DNA from 2 places in the Cobetia sp. PS-4MA genome. Region 1 is predicted to be linked to the other one. Evidence: riboswitches for the same ligand, from Rfam matches in the RefSeq annotation. Region 1 holds a riboswitch; the other holds the start of a gene.
The links. Region 1 has a riboswitch for thiamine pyrophosphate ahead of AC26AR_RS05875 (ABC transporter ATP-binding protein). Riboswitches for the same ligand answer to the same signal wherever they lie in the genome.
Positions count from the first base shown of each region.

Region 2: linked by a shared signal. The riboswitch ahead of thiC (phosphomethylpyrimidine synthase ThiC) and the one ahead of AC26AR_RS05875 (ABC transporter ATP-binding protein) in region 1 are both predicted to bind thiamine pyrophosphate.

Region 1 is NZ_CM173107.1:1,370,165-1,378,094, forward strand. Features, by position in the region: gene AC26AR_RS05870 (ABC transporter permease) at 64-831, opposite strand; gene AC26AR_RS05875 (ABC transporter ATP-binding protein) at 828-1,580, opposite strand; TPP riboswitch at 1,642-1,755, opposite strand; gene AC26AR_RS05880 (protein kinase family protein) at 1,881-2,840, shown strand; gene AC26AR_RS05885 (potassium/proton antiporter) at 2,962-4,671, shown strand; gene AC26AR_RS05890 (GGDEF domain-containing protein) at 4,870-6,000, shown strand; gene AC26AR_RS05895 (DEAD/DEAH box helicase) at 6,075-7,286, opposite strand; tRNA gene AC26AR_RS05900 (tRNA-Ser) at 7,461-7,551, opposite strand; tRNA gene AC26AR_RS05905 (tRNA-Ser) at 7,748-7,838, opposite strand.
Region 2 is NZ_CM173107.1:2,957,887-2,965,816, forward strand. Features, by position in the region: gene tenA (thiaminase II) at 95-754, shown strand; TPP riboswitch at 945-1,085, shown strand; gene thiC (phosphomethylpyrimidine synthase ThiC) at 1,212-3,221, shown strand; gene AC26AR_RS12635 (peptidylprolyl isomerase) at 3,352-3,630, opposite strand; gene AC26AR_RS12640 (hypothetical protein) at 3,718-4,224, opposite strand; gene AC26AR_RS12645 (phasin family protein) at 4,572-4,940, opposite strand; gene AC26AR_RS12650 (nuclease-related domain-containing protein) at 5,223-6,560, opposite strand; gene AC26AR_RS12655 (GNAT family N-acetyltransferase) at 6,722-7,930, opposite strand, start outside.

The DNA of each region.
Region 1 (7,930 bases):
CGGTATTCCTTGTGGTGTCGAGAATGTGAGGCCGTCAGGGCATCGCCTGACAGCCGGAAGCGCTCAGTTCAAACGGGTCAGGCGATCCCGATGCCAGGGCATCAGGCGACGCAGCAGGGCATCCAGCGTGAAATACAGCAGCAGCGAAAAGGCGACCAGCACCAGCAGGGCCGCGAACATCAGGTCGATTTCCATGCGGGCATTGGCATTGAGCATCAGATAGCCGAGGCCCTGGCTTGCGCCGGCCCACTCACCGATGACGGCCCCGATGGGGGCGGCTGTCGCTGCCATGCGCACGCCGGAGGCCAATGCCGGCAGCGCGGCGGGCAATTGGACATGCAGCAGCAGTCGCCACGGGCTGGCACCCAGGGTATGGGCGAGATCCAGCCAGCCCTGAGGAGTCTGGCGCAAGCCGTCGTAGCCGGTGGAGGCCACGGGGAAATAGATGATCAGCGTGGCCATCACGACCTTGGAGAGCATGTCATAGCCCAGCCACAGCACCAGCAGTGGGGCGATGGCGAACAGCGGAATCACCTGGCTGATCAGCAGCAATGGCAGCAGGGTGCGCCGCAGACGAGGGATGAACGCCAGTGCCAGCGCGGTGCTCAGTCCGAGAAGGACCCCCAGTACCAGCCCGCCAAGAATCTCGGCGAAGGTGATGCCGGCGTGGTGTGCCAGCATCGGAGCCTGACGGACCAGCACCTCCGCGACTGCCAGTGGCGCTGGCAGGATGTAGGGCGGCACGGCCGTGGTGATGATCACCAGTTGCCAGAGTCCCAGCAGGACGGCGGCGCTGATGGCGAGATGACGCAGGGCATGCAGGCGTTTCATGGCGTCTCCTCGCCGTCGCGCAGGCGTGTGATCAATTCGGACTGGGCCTGCTGCAGGGCGGGCAGGTCCAGCGGCACCGGGCGAGGCGGCGAGAGCCCCGGCAAGCGGTCGAGCACTGCCCCCTGCTGGCTGTCGCGGCCCGGACGCAGTACCAGCAGTTGGTCGGCCAGGCGCAGCGCCTCGAGCGGGTCATGCGTGACCATCAGCACGGTGCGTCCGTCCAGCAGCCGGCTGGCGAGATCATGCAGTTCGAGTCGCGTGATGGCGTCCACTGCGGAGAAGGGCTCATCCATCATCACCACTGGAGCCTGCTGGTAGAGCGTCCGCGCCAATGCAACGCGTTGGCGTTGGCCGCCGGAGAGGGCGTCTGGCCAGGCCTGCTCGCGCCCCTCCAGACCCACCGCTGCCAGCAGTTCGCGGGCCCGCTCGGTATCGCGAGGGCGACGATGGAGGTCATCTCCCAGACACAGATTGTCCAGCACCCGGCGCCAGGGCAGCAGCAGGTCCTGCTGCGCCATCCAGGCGACGCGACCCGCCAGTGGCTTGCCGTCATCGGTGGTGAGTTCCAGCGTGTGATGGTCGGGCATCTCGAGGCCGGCCAGCAGGCGCAGCAGTGAGCTCTTGCCACAGCCCGAGCGGCCCAGCAGGGCCGTCCAGCTTCCGGCATCCAGACGCGCCGACAGATCACGAAACAGCGTATGGCTGGCGTAATCGATGCGGGCGTTGTTGAGGGAGAGTCCCAGCGACACAGTGTCATCCGTGGTCAGGCGGCATGCCGAGGGGAGGAAGCACGCAGGGCGCCTGACGCTTGGGCAGGTGACCGGAATTCCCTCCGCCGGTATCAACCGGATCAGGTTCCAGGGGTTGCCATGCGACGTGACGCATCGGCTCTCAGCCCACTTTCGGGCACCCCCATCCAGGCCGACAGTGTACCGTCACCTGCCCGCCGGTTGCATCCCTGCCATCGTCGGGGTGGCTGTCGTGTGGCTATGCTGCATGGCCCGGTGTTGGGTATGCTATCGAGGTATCGCAGCCTCAAGGAGATCAACATGCCTGATACCCCGGATCTCTCGACCTGCTCCAGCGGTTATCCCGTGCCACCGCGGCGACCCGTGATGCCAGACGCGACATCCGTGCCCAATGGCTGGCCGGAGGATGCGCTGACTCGCCGTCTTTCCACCTATCTGGGGCATGCGCTGGAGCCGCTGGCACTTGCCTGGCCGGATAGTGCCAACTGGTTGTGGCGACAGCGTGGCGGCACCCCCGGCCTGATCAAGCTGGCGCGGACCGGCCCGGATCACGACCCCTTCTGGCGAGCGATGCGCGGTGTCTTCGGCGCCGATCGCTGGGCGCAACCTGAGGCCCTGACACGGCTGGCGGGCGCGTTGCCGGCGCGTTTGCCCATCCCTCCGCTGCCGCTGACCTATCTGGGACGTCTCGATGGCGCGCCCGTCTGGCACCTGCCGTGGTCCAGCGGTCAGCCCAGTGATCTCAGTGACACCTTCTGTGAGTTGCTGGGAGATCAGGTCGGGCGGCTGCATCAGGACACCGTGTCCGGCTTTGGCCAGCCCCTTGCCCAGCCCATGCCGCTGCTGCATTGGAATGCCCGCGTGACGCGTTTTCTCGCGCGCCATCCCCTGTCCCACGAGCTGGGGGACCTGCCATCACGCACCTTCTCGCATCCCGCTCGCGCCGTCTGGAGTCTGCCGGACCTGCGCGCGGACCAATATCTGTGCGCCGCCACCGGCTGGGTATGGAGCGACTGGGAGGCACTGGTGTGGGCTCCGATCGAGTTCGACTGGGCACTGATCGAGTTGTTGCTGGAGACGCCGAGTCAGCGTGAGGCCTTCCTCGCCGGTTATTCGCGTCATGGGCGCATGGTCGATATCGACGGTCAGCGTGAGCTGTGCCGAGCCCTGTTGTGGGCGATGGAAGCCTTCGGTCCGACCCGCTACGCCGAGCTGGCGGCAGCCCCGGCCTGGGTGTCGCCGAGAAGCCTGACATGTTGATCGCAAGTCCATGAATATTTGAGAAATTTCTCTGCAGCCTCGTCGCTGACATGGAATACTGTCTCTGGGCCGTCGCAGACGTGATTCGAGACTTGGTGCCGGGAATGGCGGGGGAGCACACGTGGTAGAGAATCTGAACTATTACTTCTTGCTGGCGGGCATGCTCATCGCCTTGAGCGTGCTGGCAAGTCGGGTCTCGGCTCGTCTCGGCATGCCCCTGCTGTTGCTGTTCCTGGGACTCGGCATGCTGGCGGGGGAGGATGGCGTGCTCGGCATCCAGTTCGATGATGCCTCTACCGCGTACCTGATCGGCAATCTGGCGTTGGCACTCATTCTGCTCGATGGCGGTCTGCGCACCCGCCTCTCGACCTTCCGTGCGGGTCTCAAGCCGGCATTGGTGCTGGCGACCGTCGGGGTCTTCATGACCAGCGGGCTGGTGGGGCTGCTGGCCATGTGGCTGTTTGACCTGACCTTGATCGAAGGCCTGCTGGTCGGGGCCATCGTCGGCTCCACCGATGCCGCCGCCGTGTTCTCGCTGCTGGGCGGGCAGGGGGTGCACCTCAACGAGCGGGTCGGGGCGACGCTGGAGATCGAGTCCGGTACCAACGACCCGATGGCCATCTTCCTCACCATCACCCTGGCCGAGATACTGACCGGACAGCTGACGGGGGTCGCCGCCGGACTCATGAGCTTCGCGCTGCAGTTCGGGGTCGGCGCGGGCATGGGGATCGCCGGTGGCTGGTTGATCGCCCGTCTGATGCGCTATCTGGATCTGGCGCCCGGCCTCTATTCCCTGCTGGCGCTGGCGCTGGGCCTGAGCCTGTTCGCGACGACCAATGAGCTCGGTGGCAGTGGCTTCCTGGCCATCTATCTGTGTGGCCTGATGATCGGCAATCATCCGGGGCGCCACCTCGAACACATCCTGCCGGTGCATGATGGACTGGCCCACCTGTCCCAGATCGTGCTGTTCCTGATGCTGGGTCTGCTGGTCTCACCCTCCACGATGCTGCAGTTCGCGCTGCCAGCCGCCATTCTGAGCGTGGCGCTGATCCTGTTCGTGCGCCCCCTGGCCGTGATCCTGTGTCTCAAGCCTTTCTTCCGCTTCCGCTGGCGAGAGCTGTGGTTCATCAGCTGGGTCGGGTTGAGGGGGGCGGTGCCGATCGTGCTGGCGATCTTCCCGGTGATCACCGGGGTCGAGAATGCCGGCGTCTACTTCAATGTCGCCTTCTTCGTGGTGATCATCTCGCTGCTGGTGCAGGGCTCGTCGCTGGCTCCCATGGCGCGCAAGCTCAGGGTGGTGGTGCCGCCGGGCGCGCAGCCCAGCCGCCGCAATCTGCTGGGCATCATGCCCGTCAACGATTACGAGATGCTGGTCTACCGGGTCGACAACACGGCGCTGGAAGGCGTGGCATTGCGCATGCTGCGCTTCCCCTCCGGGGCCAAGGTCGGGGCACTGTTCCGCAACAAGGTGCTGATCCATCCCAAGGGCAGCACCTGTCTGCATCAGAAGGACGTGCTGTGCGTCGTCGGGCGCTCCTGCGATGTGCCAAGCCTCAATCGCATGTTCAATGGCGAGAGTCTGCAGCATGAACAGCGCGCCTTCTTCGGCACCTTCACCCTGGAAGGGGATGCCAACATGCAGGATATCGCCGATGTCTACGGACTGACGCTCTCTCAGGGCGAGCAGCACCTGACCATCGCCGAGTTCATCACCCGCAGAGTCGGCGGGGTGCCGGTGGTCGGGGATGATGTCGACTGGCATGGCATTCACTGGGTGGTGAATGAGGTCGAAGGCAATCGCATCACCAAGGTGGGGCTGCGCCTGCATTGACGCGGTTCTTTGCGTCGTGACCCGGTTCTGCCTGTCGTGACGCCAGGCTGGCTCGGCGCTTGGTGGCGGGTTTATGCATTGCGTGTAATGTGCTGATCTCCTTTCGACTGAGGGATGACGTACCCTTGGCTCGTCAGGCCTTTACCCGCCTGGTCTGGCTGGCCACGAATGGTGGTCAGCAGCCAAGGAGATAGTCTCATGGGCAGTCCACATCCACACCTTGCGCGCTGGCTGTTGCGATTCGAGGATTTCCCACCAGGCCTCACCGAGGACGAGAAGACCTTCCACGCCACCTTCAATGTGGTGTATGTGCTCGCGATAGCGAGTCACCTGCTGTATGCCGGTCTGATGCTCTGGCTGGGAGAGATGGGCATTCTGGCGCTGGATCTGGGCATGCTGGTGGTGGACCTTGTCTGTCTGCAGCTGCATCGCGCGCGCCGAGAGGTACTGGCCGCCAACCTGCTGGCATTGGGTACCTGTGCCCAGATAAGTCTGTCCCTGGGCTATTTCGGTCCAGCCCCCGGTTTCGATTATTTCTATTTCGGTGCGCTGCTGTGCATCTACTGCATTCGCATGCCCTTCACGCGACGTCTGCTGCTGTGTCTCATCTGCCTGAGCATGCCGCTGCTGGCCTATGTCGTGCTGATGTTCCAGGGGGTGGCCAATCCGCTGCCGCCCGGGTGGGCATTCGCGTTCCGACTGATCAATCTCTGCGTTCTGACCGTGTTCTTCACCCTCGTGCTGGTACAGATGGGGTGGTCGGCGGATCGCTTGCGCCAGCGTTTCGAGTCACGCGAGCGGTTCGATGAGTTGACCGGGGCGCTGAGTCGCGCGGAACTGATCGACAAGGGGCGTGAGATGTTGATGGGGACACAGCCCATCAGCGTGATGATGGTGGATGTCGACCACCTGGGGCTGATCAACGAGACCTGGGGGCGCGCGGCGGGCGACCAGGTGCTCAAGGAGTTGGTGAAGCGCATGCGCAGTATCCTGCGCGGAGAGGATCTGATCTGTCGCTATGGCGGGGAGGAGTTCGTGCTGCTGAGTCCGCGGCTGCATGGTGAGCGCGCCGACCAGGTGGCGGAGCGTCTGTGCAAGGGGGCCTCGGCATTGCCCTTCGTCATCAATGACGGCATCAACAGTCTCGATGTCAGTCTCTCGATCGGCGTCGCCCAACGCCAGTCCGGGGACAAGGATCTGGAAAGCCTGATCGCCAAGGCGGACGTCAACCTGTTCCGCGCCAAGCGCGAAGGCTGCAATCGTTTCGTCAGCGACAACCAGCTGGGGCCGGTATCGCGCAGCAGCGAATCTCACGGCAGCAGGTCGTGAGGCGGTGATCAGCAGTGAGAGCGACAGTGGAGGAGGTTCCACTGTCGCGGTGTCGCGTACGGTGCGCGAATGGCTCAGCGCTTGCCGGCAGGTCGGCGGCGAGCGCGGGCCGGCTTGCGTGGCAGCGGGTCCATCGTCGAGGCGGGCACGGCGAGTCCGGGCTCGAACCCTTCGATCACCACACGCTCGATGAAGCTGCCCAGATGCTGCTCGATGGCGCACAGGTTGCGGAAATCATCACGCGATACCAGTGAGATGGCTTCACCGCTTGCCCCGGCGCGTCCGGTGCGTCCGATACGGTGCACATAGTTCTCTGCCTCATCCGGCAGGTCATAGTTGACCACCCGCTGCAGGTCATCGATGTCGATGCCGCGCGCCGCGACGCCCGTCGCCACCAGAAATGGCACCTTGCCTGCCTTGAAGTCTGCCAGCAGCTGCTCGCGGACCGCCTGGCTGCGTCCGCTGTGGAAGGATTCGGCGCCAATGCCGCGCTTCTCCAGCTGGCTGACCAGCTTGGCCGCACCGCGCTTGGTCTCGATGAAGATCAGCGCCTGCTGCCACTCGCCACTCTGGATCAGGTGGCTGAGCAGCGCGGATTTGAATTCCTTGTCGACCGTGATCAGGCTCTGGGTGATCTCGGGAGCGCTGGTGTTTTCCGGCGCGATGGAAATCTCCACGGCGTCCGTCACCGCCGTTCTGGCCAGCATGCGTACCTGGGTCGACAGAGTGGCGGAGAACAGCAGATTCTGACGTTGGCTGGGCAGTTTCTCGACGATCTTGTTGATGTCGGCGATGAAGCCCATGTCGAGCATGCGGTCAGCTTCATCGATGACGAGGGTGCGTGTCTCGTCGAGATGGATCGCGCGTCGGGTCAACATGTCGAGAAGACGCCCTGGCGTCGCGACCAGAATGTCCACGCCTTCGATCAGGCGCTGTTGCTGCGGGGCGATGTCCACGCCGCCATACATCGCCATGGAGCTGAGCGTGAGATGTGCGGCATATTGGCGGATGTTGTCTTCCACCTGGATGGCCAGCTCACGCGTCGGCGTCAGGATGACGGCATGCACTCGCTTGGCGCGGACCTCGGGGGCGTCTATCAGTTGTTGCAGCAGGGGCAGCACGAAGCTTGCCGTCTTGCCGGTGCCGGTCTGCGCGGCGGCGATCAGGTTGTCGCCGGCCAGCACGATGGGAATCGCCTGCGCCTGAATCGGGGTCGGGGTCTGATAACCCTGCTCGGTAACGGCCTTGACGATGGGGTCGCTCAATCCAAGGGCGGAAAATGGCATGGTGTCTCGATTTTTCAAGGGGAGGAGGGATTGTACGACCACGGGGTGTCGCAAGGCGTTGAGTGATCCATTGTACCTCCCCGGGAGGATGCCATGAGGAATGGCCACTGCAGGCAGGTGTGCAATGAAAAAGCCCCGTCTACCTGAAGTAGACGGGGCTTTCGGAATTCAAGGTGGTGGAGGGACAGGGATTCGAACCCTGGGTAGGCTATTAACCTACGCCGGTTTTCAAGACCGGTGCATTCAACCGCTCTGCCATCCCTCCGACTCACGGAGCGAAATACTACCGAAACTGATGAGAATAGCAAGAGGTGGGCGAAGAAAAATCTTCGGAAAAGCCATCGCGGACAATCACTTGCGGTGATCATCAAACGCCCTTGAGCGCTGCCGGCTGCTAGGCGACAGGGCGAGCACGAAAAAGCCCCGCCTACCTGAAGTAGACGGGGCTTTCGGAATCAAGGTGGTGGAGGGACAGGGATTCGAACCCTGGGTAGGCTATTAACCTACGCCGGTTTTCAAGACCGGTGCATTCAACCGCTCTGCCATCCCTCCGACTCACGGGATGAAATACTACGGATTTCTCTGGCCGCGTCAAGGACTTGGGGTAAATTTCCTTTCCGTTCAGATGCTTGAAAGGTAGCGAG
Region 2 (7,930 bases), 1.6 Mb from region 1:
TTTTTCCCTGCAGATTGCCGGACCTGACCACGCTCGAGCCAGACCTTTGCCACTCCATCACGGATTGGCAGCACGCTCACCGAGGGATGCGTCGATGCCCAGCTTTTCAGACCTGACCAGTGCCTGCGCCGAGGAATGGCGCGACTATCTCGAGCATGACTTCGTTCGCCAGCTCGGGGAAGGTCGTCTGCCAGAGGAGTCCTTCCGCCATTACCTGCAGCAGGACTACCTGTTCCTGATCCACTTCGCGCGCGCCTGGGCGCTGGCCGCCTACAAGAGCCGCACCCTCGCGGAGCTGCGTCAGGCCACGGCCAGTCTCGACACCATCCTCAATACCGAGCTCGATCTGCATATCGGCTACTGCAGCGAGTGGGGCATCAGCGAGGATGACCTGAGTGAGCTGCCGGAATCCCGCGCCACCCTGGCCTATACCCGTTACGTGCTGGATTGCGGCCAGCGCGGCGATCTTCTCGATCTTCACGTGGCGCTCGCGCCCTGCCTGATCGGCTACGGCGAGATCGCCGAGTGGCTGCTGGATCAGGACACCACCGAGATCGAGGACAATCCGTACGCGGACTGGATCGCGATGTACTCCAGCGATGACTTCAAGGAAGCGGTGGACGCCGAACGAGAATGGCTGGACGCTCGGCTCTCGGAGGTCTCGGAGCGCCGGCTGGGCGAACTGGTGGATGTCTTCCGCGATGCGACACGTCTCGAGATCGACTTCTGGCAGATGGGCCTTGATCGCGACTGATCCGTGGCTGGCCGTCGCCTGACAGGCCGCGCCAGCGCGAACGGAAGACACACCGATTTTCATCGGCCTGGGGACGTGGTCCTCTCGCCAATCATCCAGACACACCACAGGCCATCAGAGCCTGAATGCGAGCACGATGACCTGGGCCAGCACAACGCTCAGCACAGGTCATGCCCGCATTGAATTCTGAGCACGCTTGACGGGGTGCCGGTGGAACCGGCTGAGATCCTGCATGCATCACCTCGCCGCCAAATGGGCGAGGCTGCCAGCAAGGGGTCCCGTGGAACCTGAACCGGTTAGGACCGGCGTAGGAATCAAGCTGATGGTCAGCCGCTGCCCGCGGCCGCCTCGCTCCCGGGCCACCTGTTGGCAAGGAGTCGGCGATGGCCATCCTCTCCCTGCGCACGGTCTTCCCATGATGACGTCTGCCGTGACGTCGCCCTTTGAGGAGACCTGCATGAGCACTACCCCCACGACTCAAGATCCGCAAGCCACCAACGCCGCCGAACCGTCGCTCGCCCCCCAACCTGAGGCTGCGCCGAAGGCGCGCGCCCGTGCCGGTCGCAAGGATGGCAGTCGCCATCTCGCCAGCGAAGCCCGCGTCGACGCCGCCGCCATCGCGCCGCTGAGCGGCTCGCGCAAGATCTACATCGAAGGCTCTCGCCCGGACATCCGCGTGCCCATGCGCGAGATCGGCTGCTCGCCGACCCAGACCTCCAGCGGTCTGGAAGAGAATCCGCCGATCGTCGTCTACGACACCTCCGGCCCCTACACCGACCCGGCGGTCGAGATCGACATTCGTCGCGGGCTGGCGCCACTGCGCGAGAAGTGGATCGAGGAACGCGGCGATACCGAACAGCTCAATCAGCTGAGCAGCGAGTATGGTCGCGTGCGCCAGGCCGACCTGCGCCTGTCGTCCCTGCGTTTCGAGCTGGACCACCGCCCGCGTCGTGCCCTGCCGGGCAAGAATGTCACCCAGCTGCACTATGCGCGCCAGGGCATCATCACGCCGGAGATGGAGTACATCGCGATTCGTGAGAATCAGCGTCGTATCGCGCTGCGTGAGGAATATCAGGGCAGCGACTCCGTCGAGAGTATTCTGGGCCACCAGCACCCGGGTCACAGCTTCGGCGCCAACCTGCCCGACGAGATCACCGCCGAATTCGTGCGTGAGGAAGTCGCGCGTGGCCGCGCCATCATTCCCGCCAACATCAATCACCCGGAAAGCGAGCCGATGATCATCGGCCGCAACTTCCTGGTGAAGGTCAACGGCAACCTGGGCAACTCGGCGGTCACCTCCTCCATCGAGGAAGAGGTCGACAAGATGACCTGGGCGATCCGCTGGGGCTCCGACACCGTGATGGATCTCTCGACCGGCGCCAACATCCACGAGACCCGTGAATGGATTCTGCGCAACTCTCCCGTGCCCATCGGCACGGTGCCGATCTATCAGGCGCTGGAGAAGGTCGATGGCGTGGCCGAGAATCTTGATTGGGAGATCTTCCGCGACACGCTGATCGAGCAGGCCGAGCAAGGCGTCGACTACTTCACCATCCACGCCGGCGTCCTGCTGCGCTATGTGCCGCTGACCGCCAGCCGCGTGACCGGCATCGTCTCGCGCGGTGGCTCCATCATGGCCAAGTGGTGTCTGGCGCATCACGAGGAAAGCTTCCTCTATCGCCACTTCGAGGACATCTGCGAGATCTGCAAGGCCTACGACATCAGCCTGTCACTGGGCGATGGCCTGCGCCCGGGCTCGGTGGCCGATGCCAATGACGCCGCCCAGTTCGGCGAGCTCGAGACGCTCGGCGAGCTGACGAAGATCGCCTGGCAGCACGATGTCCAGGTCATGATCGAAGGTCCGGGTCACGTGCCGATGCACCTGATCAAGGAGAACATGGACAAGCAGCTCAGCGAGTGCGACGAGGCGCCCTTCTACACCCTCGGCCCGCTGACCACCGACATCGCCCCGGGCTACGACCACATCACCTCCGGTATCGGTGCCGCGATGATCGGCTGGTTCGGCTGCGCCATGCTCTGCTACGTGACCCCCAAGGAGCACCTGGGCCTGCCCAACAAGGACGACGTCAAGACTGGCATCATCACCTACAAGATCGCCGCGCATGCCGCGGACCTGGCCAAGGGGCATCCGGGCGCGCAACGTCGTGACAATGCACTCTCCAAGGCACGCTTCGAGTTCCGCTGGGAAGACCAGTTCAATCTGGGCCTTGACCCGGACACCGCGCGCAGCTTCCACGACGAGACGCTGCCCAAGGATTCGGCCAAGGTCGCCCACTTCTGCTCCATGTGCGGGCCGAAGTTCTGCTCGATGAAGATCACCCAGGAAGTCCGCGACTACGCCAACGAACACGGCCTGACCGGTGACGCCGACAGCGTGATGGCCGGCATGCAGGAGCAGGCTGACAAGTTCAAGCGCGAAGGCAGCCAGCTCTATCAGGAGGTATAGGTAGAGGGATTGGCGCACGAAAGGCTGACGCGCTGAGCCGCACGAAAAACGCCCCGACCATCACTGGTCGGGGCGTTTTCAATGGCCTGCTGCCAACCGCTCATGACACGTCATGAGCGTGATCCAGAGATCACGTGCGGCTGGTGACTTCCAGCAGGTGATAACCGAACTGGGTCTTCACCGGGCCCTGCACGGTGTTGATCGGTGCGCTGAACACGACTTCGTCGAATTCCTTGACCATCATGCCCGGGCCGAAGGCGCCCAGGTCACCGCCACTGCGACCGGACGGGCAGGAGGAGTGCTCGCGAGCGGCATCAGCGAAATCGCGGCCGTTCTCGATTTCGGTCTTGAGAGCTGCACACTGTTCTTCGCTGGAAACGAGAATATGACGCGCTGTGGCCTGTGCCATGTCTATCACCTGTCACTGATCGAATAAATGCCGCCGGCAATCACTGGCGGCGTGGCAGCACATTGTGGCCCAAGGCGACGCTCGCCGCTAGCGTCCGCCACAGACCCGGCGCTGATACTGGATGGCATCAAGGTCGCTGCTGCCCAGCAGCGCCGCTGTGGCAGCATTGCATTCCGCCTCAGCCAGTTGATCGGCACCTGATGATTCAGCCCACTGGATATTGCCGATGCTGGGCTGATAGCTGACCGCCGCATGGCAGGCCATGCGCCGCGTACTGTGGTAACGCTGGGAGGGCAGGGTCGGAGGATTGGCGGTCATTTCCTGACAGGTGGAAGCGAACATCTCACTGGCCGCCTGGCTGCAGCGGGTATGTGCCATGGCATTCTGCCGCTGGTTGGCACACACGGAGTCATTGAGAACACGCCACTGCAAGGTATCGAAATCGATCATCTGCCCTTGATAGCGGGTCTCGACATGTTCTCGCTGAAGCCCTGCTGTCGACGTCAGATGAGACGCTACCCCCTCCCCGAATTGCCCACTCATGCCGGATACCGCGTCCATTAATGCTGCCAATGCCGCACTGACAGAATTCATCACACACTCCTTGTGTTGATGCCTCCCGGCATATGCCGCCGGGGAGCCTTGCTCGATCATCCATGACCGTCACTTGCGGTGATATGATCTGGTAACGCTGCCTGGTAACGCTGCCTGGTAACGCTGCCTGATAACCCTGCCGGATAAGACCGACCGATAGCGTCAGCGCGCTCACTGCGATATTACCCGCTCACCGCCATCATTGCCTTGACGCTCAAGGGGATGGTGCCAACGCTTCCTCCTCCCGCAACGAGCCATCAGATTCAAGACTCCAGACGCGCGAACGCCCACCCGGAAGACCGGATGGGCGTTGTAGACGCTCGCCTGAGAGCGTCAGCAGCAGCCGCTTACTTGGCGACTTTCTGCATGGCCTCGGAGGCGGACTTGGCATTGTTCTCTGCCAGTTCCTGACCTTTCTTGGCGTATTCCTGGTTCAGCTCGACCACCTTCTGGGTGTCGTTCTGAAGCTTCTCGCCCAGAGACTTGACCGTCTCCTGCTGTTCCTTGACGAAGTTCTTCAGGCCTTCGCTGTCCTTGATCTCGAGCATGGAACGCGCCTGCGCCATGGAGGTGTCAACGTAGGACTTGGTCAGATCCATCTGAGCGCTGACCAGCTTCTCGCTGTAATCGAGGCTCAGGGCGCTGAAAGCACGCAGCGGAGCGAAGAACATGTCGTCGAACTGCTGAGAGGCCTTCTCAAGATTGGTGTTGAACATGGGGCACCCTCCAGGGTTTGGCATCACACGGAAAATGAAGCGGAGCTTTGCTCCGTTGGCTACCAGGACTGAACCAAGCTTGTGAGCCATGAGGTCGAGATCTCACTGCAAGCCAGCATTCTCGACAGGTTCCATCCTCGCTGCAGTGCAGCATAAGCCACCTCTTGCTGCACTGCAACATCAGGAACGCAATATTGATCAACCCCCTTGCCCTGCGAGTCTGCTGCCGGGCTGACTCCCCTCTTGTCCAGAGACGCCAAGCCCCTGAATGTCATGAAGATTTCAGTCGCTCGCACGACATCGCTGGCACAACATCCTGTCGCCCAGCAATTCGCGCTGACCCTCGCTACGACATAACGCCACACTGGCCTTGGACAACCAGCGACGACACTCATCACAACGTGGCTGCAGGTATTGCATCTCATCATGGCCAGACCCCATGCCACGATGGCCGTGCGACACGTCAGAGGCTTTCGCGCCAGCGGAAGACACGCCCTGCAGCCTCACGTCAGAAACTGAAGGCTGCCAGTCCTGAGCCTGCAAGCCGTGGCACGTGGACGAGGGCATGGTCTGCGTCATGCCGGACATCAGTGTCTGGAAAGAGGATGAGATGGCCTTTGGAGGAGTGGCCCGGCGAGTCTCGGAAGGTGTTGGCCCCTCCTCACGAGGCGTGACCTGAGGAGCGTCATCCCCGCTTGAAGAAGGGATGGCGTCATCACGCACGGGGGCCACCGAGGGGGAAGCGGATGGGTCCTGGGGTGGCGCCCAGGCGTAGGCCGTCTGCTCATCGGGATGGATGGCCACGGTGGCATGTTCTGACAAGCCGAGTCGCGACGCCCAGTCGACCCGTGATGGGCCATGCTGCGCCAGGATGGCACGACCGAGACGCCTCAGACGACGCGGGTCGATCCGGTGGGTGAAATCACGCATGCGGGCGACGGAGGCCGCCCCGCTCCCCAGATTGAGGCATTCTTCGGACAACCCGCGCAGGTCCACCAGCGCTCGACTGTCCAGAATATCTTCGGGAGGCCGGCTGACCTGTTCCTCGGCGGCAATGACCAACCGATGCGTCAATTGTGGCTGCAGCACCATCCCGAGTCTGGAAGGCAGGAGACCTGAGCTCTCCAGCCAGCGGCGAAAGCACTGCTGCTGTTCCTTGAGTGCCAGCAGCGGTGATGGCGTCAACCGCAACTCATCACCGCTATGAACGACCTCCCCGATATCTTCCAATGAGCCCTGCCCGACGGAAGCGCCTTGCTCGACAGAGGGGCCCTGGTGCGCGCTCAGCTCGCCAAATGGCGAGATCGTCAGCGGGAGATCAAAGCAGGACGCATCCAGTACCCAGAATTGCATGAGGCGATTGATCAACACGTGATCCAGCTCGATCACGCCATCATCCCCTTCCAGGCGCAGGTCATGCAGCACGACCCAGTCATCGCGCGACTCGAACAGAGTGTTCAGGAATCGGGCGAGCGAACGACGACGCTCCTGATGCGCTCGAACGCCTCGCAGCATCCTCAGAACCTGCTGGCGCTCCTGGGTGCTCAAGGTGGCATTCTGCGCCAATACCTCAAGTACCAGAACGTCATACTCCCTGGAGTCACAATCCTTGAGCAGCATGGGAGCCTCTAAATTTAGAACATTAAGATGTTTTCAGTGTAGTCATCGCAGTGCCATCTCTGCCACCTGCTACCTGTCAGGGCATCCACCAGCCAGGGGGAACAAGCAGGGGAGAAACGGGTACAGGGCAGATCTTCAGGATAGCGCTTCAGGACAGACCTTCAGGATAGATCAGGCTGATGATGATAGGGCAGCATCGCCTCCACCTGGCGTCGCGCCCCGCTCAACCAGCGCGCTTCCTCCTCAAGCGCGTCAGCCACGGCTGACTGCAGTCCGGGATGTACCAGCCAGTGCAATGACCAGGTGTCATAGGCCGAGAAGCCGCGGCTGATCTTGTGCTCACCCTGTGTGCCCGGATCAAAGCGCGTCAGTCCCCGCTCAAGGCAGAACTCCAGCCCCTGGTAATAGCAGACCTCGAAATGCAGGCAGTCCGCCTGCACTTCACTGCCCCACCAGCGCCCATAGAGGCAATCGGCACCGACAAGGCACAACGCAGCCGCCACAGGATCGCCATGTTCATCACGCGCCTGCACCAGCAGCAGCTGCTCGGGCATGCTGCGCCTTAAGCGCTGAAAGAACGCCAGTGTCAGGTAGGGCCGTTGTCCGCGCTCCAGATAGGTCATGCAGTAACAGCGATGGAATGCTTCGAGATCGCTCTCACCGATGGCTTCACCGCTGAGACGCGCGAGGGTGATGCCCTGCTCGAGCACCTTGCGGCGCTCGCGGCGGATCTCCTTGCGTCGCTTGGAGCGCAGACTGCCCAGCCACTCATCGAAGTCTCGCTCACCTCGCGACTGCCAGTGATACTGCATGCCACCACGCAGCATCAGCTGCGGACTGACGGCTTGCCAGTCGCGGCACTCGTCGAGATCCGCGAACAACAGATGAAAGCCACTGTGCTCAAAGCGTCGCAAGGGCCCGCCTGCGTCGACGGCGGGTGCCACGCCGGCCTGAAGCCTGGGCCACAACCAGGCAAGCAGCGCTCGGCGGGAAGGGCCTCCCGTCTCCGATGAGGCCAGGACCAGCCGCGGACCAGCGCTCGGCGTGAAGGGAACTGCCGACAGCTGCTTGGGATAATAACGCCCACCGGCCTGCTCCAGCGCCTCGGCCCATTGCTGGTCAAAGACATACTCGCCCCGCGAGTGCAGCTTGAGATAGCGCAGCAAGCCGGCGACAAGCCGTCCTGACTCGTCACGCACCAGCAAGTGCGCCGGGTACCAGCCCGTAGACGCGCAGGCCGCGCCGCTGTCTTCCAGTGCACGAAGATAGGCATGTTGCAGAAAGGGATACTCTTTTCCCGCCAGCGCATCCCATTCTGCGGGCGTGACAGCGCTGATCGACGAGAGCACGTCCAGCTGCCAGTTCGCGCC